Regions from separate parts of the Mesorhizobium sp. LMG17149 genome, predicted to be linked through region 3. Evidence: riboswitches for the same ligand, from Rfam matches in the RefSeq annotation. Region 3 holds a riboswitch; each other region holds the start of a gene.
What was found. Region 3 has a riboswitch for cobalamin ahead of NP945_RS23585 (CbtB domain-containing protein). Riboswitches for the same ligand answer to the same signal wherever they lie in the genome.
Positions count from the first base shown of each region.

Region 1: linked by a shared signal. The riboswitch ahead of NP945_RS03440 (ABC transporter ATP-binding protein) and the one ahead of NP945_RS23585 (CbtB domain-containing protein) in region 3 are both predicted to bind cobalamin.
Region 2: linked by a shared signal. The riboswitch ahead of NP945_RS13630 (aromatic ring-hydroxylating dioxygenase subunit alpha) and the one ahead of NP945_RS23585 (CbtB domain-containing protein) in region 3 are both predicted to bind cobalamin.

Region 1 is NZ_JANIFL010000002.1:39,526-42,792, forward strand. Features, by position in the region: gene NP945_RS03435 (ABC transporter substrate-binding protein) at 95-1,042, opposite strand; gene NP945_RS03440 (ABC transporter ATP-binding protein) at 1,092-1,880, opposite strand; cobalamin riboswitch at 2,042-2,249, opposite strand; gene NP945_RS03445 (AraC family transcriptional regulator) at 2,505-3,267, shown strand, end outside.
Region 2 is NZ_JANIFL010000005.1:307,760-311,026, forward strand. Features, by position in the region: gene NP945_RS13630 (aromatic ring-hydroxylating dioxygenase subunit alpha) at 1-1,232, opposite strand, end outside; cobalamin riboswitch at 1,347-1,549, opposite strand; gene NP945_RS13635 (DUF680 domain-containing protein) at 2,059-2,256, shown strand; gene NP945_RS13640 (DUF680 domain-containing protein) at 2,328-2,528, shown strand; gene NP945_RS13645 (DUF680 domain-containing protein) at 2,596-2,832, shown strand; gene NP945_RS13650 (ABC transporter ATP-binding protein) at 2,910-3,267, opposite strand, start outside.
Region 3 is NZ_JANIFL010000010.1:217,152-220,418, forward strand. Features, by position in the region: gene cobU (bifunctional adenosylcobinamide kinase/adenosylcobinamide-phosphate guanylyltransferase) at 1-205, opposite strand, end outside; gene NP945_RS23580 (CbtA family protein) at 198-989, opposite strand; gene NP945_RS23585 (CbtB domain-containing protein) at 1,005-1,184, opposite strand; cobalamin riboswitch at 1,220-1,417, opposite strand; gene NP945_RS23590 (MFS transporter) at 1,483-2,682, opposite strand; gene NP945_RS23595 (heparan-alpha-glucosaminide N-acetyltransferase) at 2,905-3,267, shown strand, end outside.

The sequences.
Region 1 (3,267 bases), on a different contig from region 3:
CGTGTCTGTCAGGACGCGTGCGACGCACTTCCAGGATCTTTTGCTCATGCATGTCGTTGCCCCAAAACCGCTGCGCACTTTTGGGCGACAGGCATCAAAACGCTTCCGGATGCATGGCCTTGGCGATTTTGTCGATCGCTTCGATATTGGCGGGTCCGGGTGTCAGTTCGGCATAGCGCAGGGCGACGAAGCGCTCGTTCTTGACCGCGTCCGTCTCTTTCATGGCCGGATGGACCTTCAGGAAATCGAGCAGCTTCTTGTAGCCGCCGCCATCCTGGTAATCGAGCAGGATGAGGAATTGCGGATTGCGCGACGCCACCGTTTCCCAGTCCATGTTGCCCCAGCTGGTGTCCATGTCGGCCATGATGTTGTCGCCGCCGGCGGCTGATATCATGGCGCTGGGGATGGCGAACTTGCCTGCGGTGAACGGTTTGTCCTCGCCGGAATCATAGAGAAACACTCGCGTTGCCTTGCCGTTGCCGACCTTGGCGGTGATGTCGGCGAGCCGCGTCTTCCAGCCGGCAACAAGCTTCTCCGCCTCGGCCTCCTTGCCGAAGATCTTGCCCAGCTTTTCGACGTCGCCATAGAGCAGGTCCATCGAGGCGGCTGGACGGCTCTTGTCGAGATGGACGCAGCTTTCCGTCAGCACCAGCGTCTTGATGCCGTGCGGGGCAAGCGTATCGGGTGTCACCTCGCCGCCCGGCTTCATGCCGTAATACCAGCCGGCGAAGAAGAAATCCGGCTCGACCGCGACGAGGTTTTCGAGCGTCGGATATTTCGGCGCCAGTTCCGGGATCGAACCCTGCTCGGCCTTGAATTCGGGACCCACCTTGTACCATCCGGTGATGCCGGTCAGGCCGACGATCGACGGCTGCAGTTTCAGCGCGAAAGCCATCTCGGCCATGTTGAGATCCTGGATGACGGCGCGCTTCGGCGGTGCATCGAAGGTCAGCGGCTTGCCGCAGCTGTCGACCGTGACCGGGAAGGCCAGGGCTGTCGAGGCCAGCAGCGAGAGGACAAGCGAAAGGGCCAGGCGTTTCACGGGTTTGCTCCTTGTGGATGGGATTGGGTCGACTACGAAATGGCTTCAATCACGTCGGCGGCGCGGCACGGTTCGGCACATCGAACACCGTCAGTTCGCGGTCTTCGGTCGGATGGCGCAGACGCAGCACATCGATGCCGAAAATCTCGCGGATCAGCTTTTGGGTCAGCGCTTCGCGCGGTGCGGCGAGCGCTTGCAGACGGGCATGGTTCATCACCGCCACCCTGGTGGCGAACGGTGCCACCAGCGCCAGATCGTGCAGCACCGCGATCACCGTCATCTCGAAGCCTGCCACGAGGTCGAGCAGTTCGCCGCGGGCACGCGGGTCGAGATGGTTGGTCGGCTCGTCGAGGAACAGGATTTTTGGCTGCTGGGCGATGGCGCGCGCAAGTTGGGCGCGCTGGCGCTCGCCGCCCGACAGCGAGCCGATGGTGCGGCCAAATAGCGGCAGCAGGCCGGTCCGGCGCAGTGCATCGACGACGATCTCGCGCTCCTCGCTCCTACGCCGCAGCCCGGCGTGCGGAACCCGGCCAAGCTCGACATAGTCGATCACCGCCAGCCGCGGATCGGGCTGGTCGGTCTGGCCGACCACGGCAATGTGCAGCGCCCGTTCGGCGGCTGAAATCCTGTCCAGGCGGCGCCCGCCGAGCTTCACCTCGCCGGAGCTCGGACGCAGCATGCCCGACAGCATGCGCAGCAGCGTCGTCTTGCCGGCGCCGTTGGGACCGATGATGGCAAGGCGATCGCCGGCGGCCACCGAGAAGCTGACCGCCTGAACCAGATCCCGCCCATTCGCCGTGACGCAGAGGTCACGGGCTTCGAGAAGCGCTACGGTCATCGGCTGCTGCCCGCCGGCTTGCCGGGACGGCAAAGCGTATATACGACGATGCGATGGATGGAGCCGTCCAACTTTCCGTCACTTTCCAAAACTGGCGACGGAAGGAAGCTGGCGAACCGGCCGACAAGACCGGGATTCGCGTTTCCTCCCGGCACACCCCGTCCGGTCAACTCAGTGATGGCAGGTCTCCTGGCTCACGGGTCGTTGCGCCATCCAGCCTTCCCAGCCTTGCCGGCCAGTGGCATTCACGGATTTTGCTCGCCGCTTACAGTTGCGGGGGCAGCCACGGTCTCGACCTGAGCAGGCCTCACCGTGTTCCCTTTTCACCCCTCGCCTTTCGACTCGGGGACCATCACCGCTTCAGCGTAGATTTGCGCCGATCGCTTCGCAATGGATTTCTCGGACGGAGTGGTGGGCCAGCTAAGGGAAACAGGCATCGCATGCTCTCTTTATGTAATAATATAACATACCTAAGAGATGACGCCGGTCGCTGTCAAGCGAAAGCTCATGGGGCGGTTGGCCGGATGGCGACCGGCATCGGCGCAGATTGCACGGGATGCGCAATTTCGATCAAACTGGCCGCGCCAGGAAACGGCAGGATGATCTGGCCAATGCGAGGAGAAAATGGACCCGACCGAGAAAGCGCTGTGGTTCGTCGAAAGCCATCTGCCGGAGGCGATCTCGCTTGATGATGTCGCGCAAAGCAGCGGCGTGTCGCGTTTTCATGTGACGCGCGCCTTCGGCGCCGCCACCGGCCGGTCGGTGATGGGCTACATGCGCTCACGCCGGCTGACCGAGGCGGCGCGCAAGCTGGCGGGCGGGGCGCCCGACATCCTCGCCGTCGCGCTCGACGCCGGCTACAACTCGCATGAGGCGTTCACCCGTGCCTTCCGCGATCAGTTCGGCACCACGCCGGAACTGGTGCGCGCGCAGGGCACACTCGACAAGCTCGACCTCGTGGAGCCGATCCTGATGGACCAGTCCCTCCTCACCAATCTCGAACCGCCGCGTTTCGAGACCAGCCGGCCGTTCCTGATCGCCGGCCTCGGCGAACGCTACAGCTGCGAAACCAGCGCCGCCATCCCGATGCAGTGGCAGCGCTTCGGCCCCTATATCGGCAACATTCCGGGCGAGACCGGCGACGTCGCCTATGGCGTCTGCGTCAACGGCGACGATGCCGGCAATTTCGACTACATCGCCGGCGTCGAAGTGTCTGACTTCTCCGACCTGCCCAGGGACTTCTACCGGGTGCGGGTGCCGGCGCAGAAATATGCGGTCTTTGCCCACCGCGAACACATCTCGACCATCCGCCGGACGGTCAACACGATCTGGAACAAATGGCTGCCGGCCTCCGGGCATGAGATCGCGGACGCGCCGGAATTCGAAC
Region 2 (3,267 bases), on a different contig from region 3:
AGGGCCGGCCGGCCGCCTTCGGCAAGGCGCGGCCCGATGAACGACGCGTACCACTCGACGAACTGGATCACGCCGCCCTCATGCAGCTCCGAATAGGGGCCTGGTTCGTAGGCCGGCGACAGGATGCCGAAGGCGTTTTCCTCGACGATGCGGCGGTCCTGGTCGTTGGTCTCGGTCCAGACATGGGTGAGCTCAGCGAGGTCGTAGTCGACGCCTTCGACCGCATCCTTGTGGACGAGCCATTTCGTCGTCACCGCGGTTTCCGTGGCACTGATCGGCAGCACGCGGAAGGTGACGGCGTGGTCGCCGAGGATATGGTTCCAGGTGGTCGGATAGTGGTAGAGCAGCAAGGAGCCGATGCGGTCGGTTGAAACGCTGTCGGACAGGTTCTTCTGGACCGCCCGTTTTCCCGTCATGGTGTAGCTGACGGCATCGCGCAGCAGCGGCGCGCGGGTGGCGCGGTACTGCCCTGCCGGATCGATGCGGAATTTGCTCGGCAAGCCTGATGCCTCGCATCTGGCCCAGTGCGCGACCATTTCAGGGTCGCTGTCGGCGCCTTGGACGCCGGTCACGGTCGGAGCCTCGGGGAAGGTCTTGCACAGTTCGGGGTGATTGGCGACGCAGTGGTAGCACTCGCGGTTGTTTTCCCAGACCAGCTTCCAGTTGCCCTTCTCGATGATCGTGCTCTCAAAGGCGATCTTTGCCTCACGCAAACGGTGCGGCAAAAGATAAGGTTCGATCATCGCCCGCATCGGCGCGAAATCCGCCGGCTCCCTGGCCAGGCAGATGAAGATGTAGCCGCCGACGCTCTCGCAGGCGACCGGCTTCAGGCCGAAATCACTCTTGTCGAAACCGTCGGCCATCTGGCGGGCAAACAGCAGGCGGCCGTCCAGCTCATAGGTCCACTGATGATAGGGGCAGACGAGCTTTGCCGCCGTACCCTTTTCCGCGTTGCACACGCGGCTGCCGCGATGGCGGCAGGAATTGTGGAAGGCGTTGATCTTGCCTTGCTGGTCGCGGACAAGGACGACCGGATAGTCGCCGATCTGCACGGTGATGTAGCTGCCCGGCTTCGGCAGTTCGCAATCATGGCCGATGAACAGCCAGTCGCGATACCAGATCAGCTCCATGTCGAGCTTGAAGTAGTCTGGATCGGTGTAGAAGGGCTGCTCCAGCGAAAAGCCTTGCCGGCGCCCCTTCAGGAGCCTCAGCATGTCGTTGCGGGTATCCATGTCCTGTCCTCAGTTTCTAAGGACTGAACTGGTGGTGATGGAGGAAGGATTGAAACGCAGGCCGGCTAGGTGCCGGACAGCGCTATCCACCTCTTGACCGCCCACCGCGATCAGTCGAGTCTAAAAATCTCGGGCTGGTTTCCGGGCTCTGGAGTTGTCCTTGCGGACCATCGCGACACCTTCCCAGGCAGTTGCCCAGTGGTCTCCCGTTGCGACTTGAACTCCACCACCGTTGCGGGGGCAGCGCCGGATTCTGACCGGCTTCCCAATTCTCCGCCTCGTCGTCACGAAGCGGCACCTGAGATGGGTATGATCTAACCACGATCGCTGGCGCGCCGTCGGCATGAAAACGACATCGTATCCATGCGGCGCGACACGGCATGCGAAACGTCACCGCAGATCGTCGCGGGCCGAAATCCCGCCTCCCGGGCGGCCATTTGCCGGCTGCGATCTTCCCGAATCCGACCCTTGGCGGGGGTCAAAAAAGGTTAACGGTTTCGAAAAGTGACTATTAGCTTGACCTAAAATCGAACCGAACGGTTCGTTTCTGTTGACGGTGCGTGCAGGACGGTGTGAACGCCGGGCCTTTGAAACAGTCAGTGATCCATCGGCTGGTTAAACTTAACATGCTGATATAAAGAAGAAAAATGTATCTCTAGATTCCCCTGGCACAATTTCAAGGTGTGGATTCATGGTCCACACGGAACAACTTCGTGATTGGAAAAGGCGGGGTTGCCCTCCCACATCGGGGCTGTCCGAACGACGCGATTTCATTTCCAAGACACGCCGCTAGACGGACGGAAAAAGACGATACTGGAGTACAAAAATGAAAAAGATCATTCTCACTGCCGCAGCCCTTCTGGCGATTTCCGGCAGCGCCTTCGCTGGTAGCGACCACTACGGTTCGAACGCCGCGGCAGCCACTGCTGTCGACAGCTCGTACACCGCTTCGACCAAGAAGTCGGAACCGGCTGCTCAGGCGCCTGCCCAGGGTGCTGACCACAACCTCTTCGGCAACAACTAACAGCCGATTCCCAGTCGACGGCGGGCTCGCCCGCTGCCCTGGCGAAATTCAGACATTCAGGAGTATTTAAGATGAACAAGATCCTCATTGCTGCCGCCGCCGTTCTGGCCATCACCGGCAGCGCTTTCGCGGGCAGCGACAACTACGGTTCGAACGGCGCCAACCAGCCTGCCGCCGCTGTGGACCAGTCGTACACGGCTTCCACCAAGACCTCGGAACCGGCTGCCGAGACACCCGCTCAGGGCAGCGACCGTAACCTCTTCGGTCGCTAAAACCAATTTCGCAAGCGACGGCAGCTGTGTCTGCCGTCTGGCGAAATCCAGAATTCAGGAGACTAAAATGAACAAGATCCTTATTGCTGCCGCCGCCGTTCTGGCCATCACCGGCAGTGCCTTCGCCGGCAGCGACAACTTTGGCTCCAACGGCGCCAATCAGCCTGCGGTTACCTCGGTTGACAGCGCGCATACGAGCTCGGTCCGCAACAGCGGTGGCCTCGTCGAGAAGCTGCTCAATTCGTCGGGCGACGTAGAGAAGTCCGCCCCTCAGGGCAGCGACCGGAATCTCTTTGGCCGTTAACAGCCGAAGCTGATCTTCAACAAAAGAGTGGCGGGCCTGGCCCGCCGCTCTTTTTGCGTCCAAGACGCGGTCCTGCGTCAGGCCGCCTTCGCTTCAGCCTCATGAAGGGCAAACGACCGCCCATCGGTGTCGAAGATATGCAGGTCCTCGCCATTGGCGCTCAGCCGCAATGTCGAACCGCGCTTGACCTCGACATTGCCGGGCAGCTTGGTCACCAGCGGCAGGTCGGCGCGACCGATGTCGACATAGACCAGCTGCACCTCGCCGAGCTGCTCGACATAGTCGACCGTCCCCTCGAACAGATAGTCCGCGCCGCTGGCGATGATCAGGTCCTCCGGCCGCACGCCAAAACTCACCGCAGCGCCCTTTGCCGAAGCCGGCGTCGCGATCGGCACGGTTGCCTTGCGTCCGCCGACATGGCTGACGACGGTCGGA
Region 3 (3,267 bases):
CGAGCGGTGCGTCGATGGTCGTCCAGCCTTCGCCGCGCCGCGATCGGTGCAACGCGATGCGTTCATGCATCTCGTCATCATAGGCTTGCGCCGTGGCGATATAGGTCCAGGGCGGCGGCAAGGCGGTCGCCAAAATTTCGGCGTGCGCGCTCTTGCCGGAGCGCGCACCGCCGATGAGGAAGGTCAGTGTCTTGCGATCAGGCAAAGCTGTCGCGCAGGCTGGTCGCGGTGCCGGTGAAGCGGCCACGCACCACACCGACGACGGCGCCGAGCACCAGCCAGAACACCAGATTGGTCACGGTCACCGCCACCACGAACTGGTGATGCAGCCCTTCCGGAATCGCCGTCTCGTAACTGCCGGGCTGCGGCGCACCGACAACATGCGGCGCGACGATCAGCAGGACGGCAAGGATCGCCAGCGGCAGCGACTTGCGGAACGCGATCAGGCCGAGACCGGCGGCGGTCGCCGCCACCGTCGCCCACCACCAGATCTGGCGCTGGGTGAGATCGGCGGCCGGCATGGCCGGCAGTTCCGGCGGCAGGCCGAGGCCAGGCGCCAGCGTGAACACGGCGAAGCCGGCCAGGCCCCAGAACACGCCCTGGCGCCAGCCACCGATGCCGCCGGCGAATTCGGAGACCGCGACCAGGATCAAGGCGAAGCCGATGCCGGTGACAATGTTGGCAAGCACGCTGAAGGCGAAACGCTCGAAACCATCTGCCGGCGCCCAGCCTTCGTCTGCCGGAGCGGCTTCCGCCGCCGGGGCAGCAGAGCTCATGGCATCTCCCGCCGGTGCAGTTGTGCTCATGGCATTGCTATCCGTTGCGGCCGGAGCGGCATGGTCATGGTGATGCCCGCCGCCCGCCTGTTCGTAGACTTCCGCCTTCAGGATCAGCGGCACGGTGGCATAGGCTTGCAGGCAGGCGAGGACGACGCCGGCCACGAGCCCTGCGATCGCCGCGATGAACACGACGTTGCGAAACAGGTTCATGATGTCAGCCCCTCGTCAGTGGCAGGGAAACGCCATCGAATGGCGATAGTCGTGAGCCGCATTGTGGACCGCATCGATATGCGAGAAGCCGACAAAGCCCATCACGAAAACGCCGAGCAGCGCGGCAAGAGCGAGCTGCATGAAGCGCGACTGCGAGGAGACGGAGGTGCCGAGGGAGACGGAAGCGGTAGTCATGTCTTGTCCTTTCGCCCTCCACCCGAGGGCATCGAAGTCAGTTTCCTGTCGCCGGCAGGTCTCCTGGCTCACGGATCAGCGTCCTTCCCCACCTTCCCGAAGAAAAAATCCTCAGTGGTTTATGGAGAGGACTACCGCACACAGTTGCGGGGGCAGCCACGGCATTGGGCGAAATTCGCCCTCACCGCATTCCCTCTTGGCTCCAAAATGGAACCGGCGACAGCGGTGACTATAGGCAGAATCCTCGCTTCCGGCAAACCAAATTCCGCCGGTGACCATTGCGAATGCGCCATGAAGGTCAAAGTGATTTCGGCAGATAGCGCCACGTCACAAAGCCGCAGACCGCCGCCAGCAGACCGAGCGTGACGAACACCGAGCCCAGGCCGAAGAAGGCCAGCGCCACCGAATAGACCAGCGGCGGCGTCAACTCGGAAAAGTCGAGATAGGTGCGGTAGACCGCTGCCATCTGAGATCTTTCATAGGAGCGCACCGAGCGCATGAAGGCGGTCGAGCCGAGGGCGTCGAGCGCAATGGTGAAGAAGGCACCGCAGAGCAGGAAGGCGCCGGTAAGCAGCGGCACGGTTTCGCCGACGAAGCCCGCCGCCAAAAGCGCGGCCGACATGGCGAAATAGGCGAATGTCATGGTCCCGCGGCCACCAAAGCGCTTTCCTGCCTTGCCCCAGAAAATCGCCATGAACAACAGCGCGTTGCCGGCCGAAACCAGCAGGCCGCCGGCCAGCTTGCCCTCACCTGTGATGACCATGAACAACGGCCCATAGACGAAGAACGTCGTCCAGAAGCAGGAGCGGCCGAAGGCGATCAGCCAAGCCAGCCTGAGCCTGGGCTGCGCCACGAAGCGGCCGATATTGGCGAGCGGATTGACGGGGCGCGTCTTGCCCGGACGGATAGACTGGTTGTCGCCGAGGCGGTAGGTCCAGAACAGCGCCAGCAGGGCAAACGCGAACACCGCGACCGCACCATGCGCGGCATAGATGCCGAAGCGCGTGTAGAGGAAGATGCCGAGCGTCGGCCCACCGGTCCAGGCCAGCATCGACCACGCCATGCGCAGCGATTCGGCCTGCATGAAGTCGGTCTTGCGGATGTGGTCCATGATGTAGAGATTGAGCGTGATCGACAGCGCGCTGGCGCCCATCACCCGGCACAGCATGCCGGCCAGTTGCCCGGCAAGCGTGTCGGTGACGAAGAACAGCGAGCCGACGGCCAGCAGGCAGGCGCCTGATGTGTAGACCCAGCGCCGGGCAAAACGGCGGATCAGCATCGGCATGAACAATGTCACCGACAGGCCGAGCATCGCCACGACTGTGTAGAGCATCGACACGATCTGCTCGTTGTGCAGGATCTCGTAGGCCTGGATCGGGATGACGCTCGACACCGTGGCACGGGCGAAGGATTCGACCGCATAGAGCGACGCGAAGGTGCGCGCGTCCGCGGCCTTGAGAGCCGGCAGCCAGATCGGATGGCGCACATGGGTGGACATTGCTTTCCCCGAAGCAGATTCACCGGGTCAAATCTGACGTGGCGATCCCAGCGCCAATAAGAGGAAACCGACGCGCATCCGGCAAAAGCGAAGCCGGCCAAAGGCTTCCCTGCACTGGCCCAATGCCGCGGCTGATCCGGGTTGTCGGCAGAGTTGCCGGTCTTCTTTTGTCCGGGGCAACCGTGATAGTCCTCCAGCGGGGCTGAATCAGAATGCGAGACCATGAGCATCCAAACGCCGACCGCACCCGTTCCGGATCGACCAAAGCGCATCGTCGCCATCGACATCGTGCGCGGCATCGCGCTGATCGCCATGGCGAGCTACCATTTCACCTGGGATCTGGAGTTCTTCGGCTACACCGATCCCGGCCTGACCGCCTTCGGCTGGTGGAAGATCTACGCGCGTTGCATCGCTTCGACTTTCCTGTTCCTGGTCGGCGTCAGTCTGTACCTCGCCCATGGCCGACAAATCCGCTGGAACGGCTTCTGGAAGCGGTTCGCCATGGTCGCGGGAGCCGCGATCGCGATATCGGTCGTCACCCGTATCGCCACGCCGGATGGATTCATCTTCTTCGGCATCTTGCAC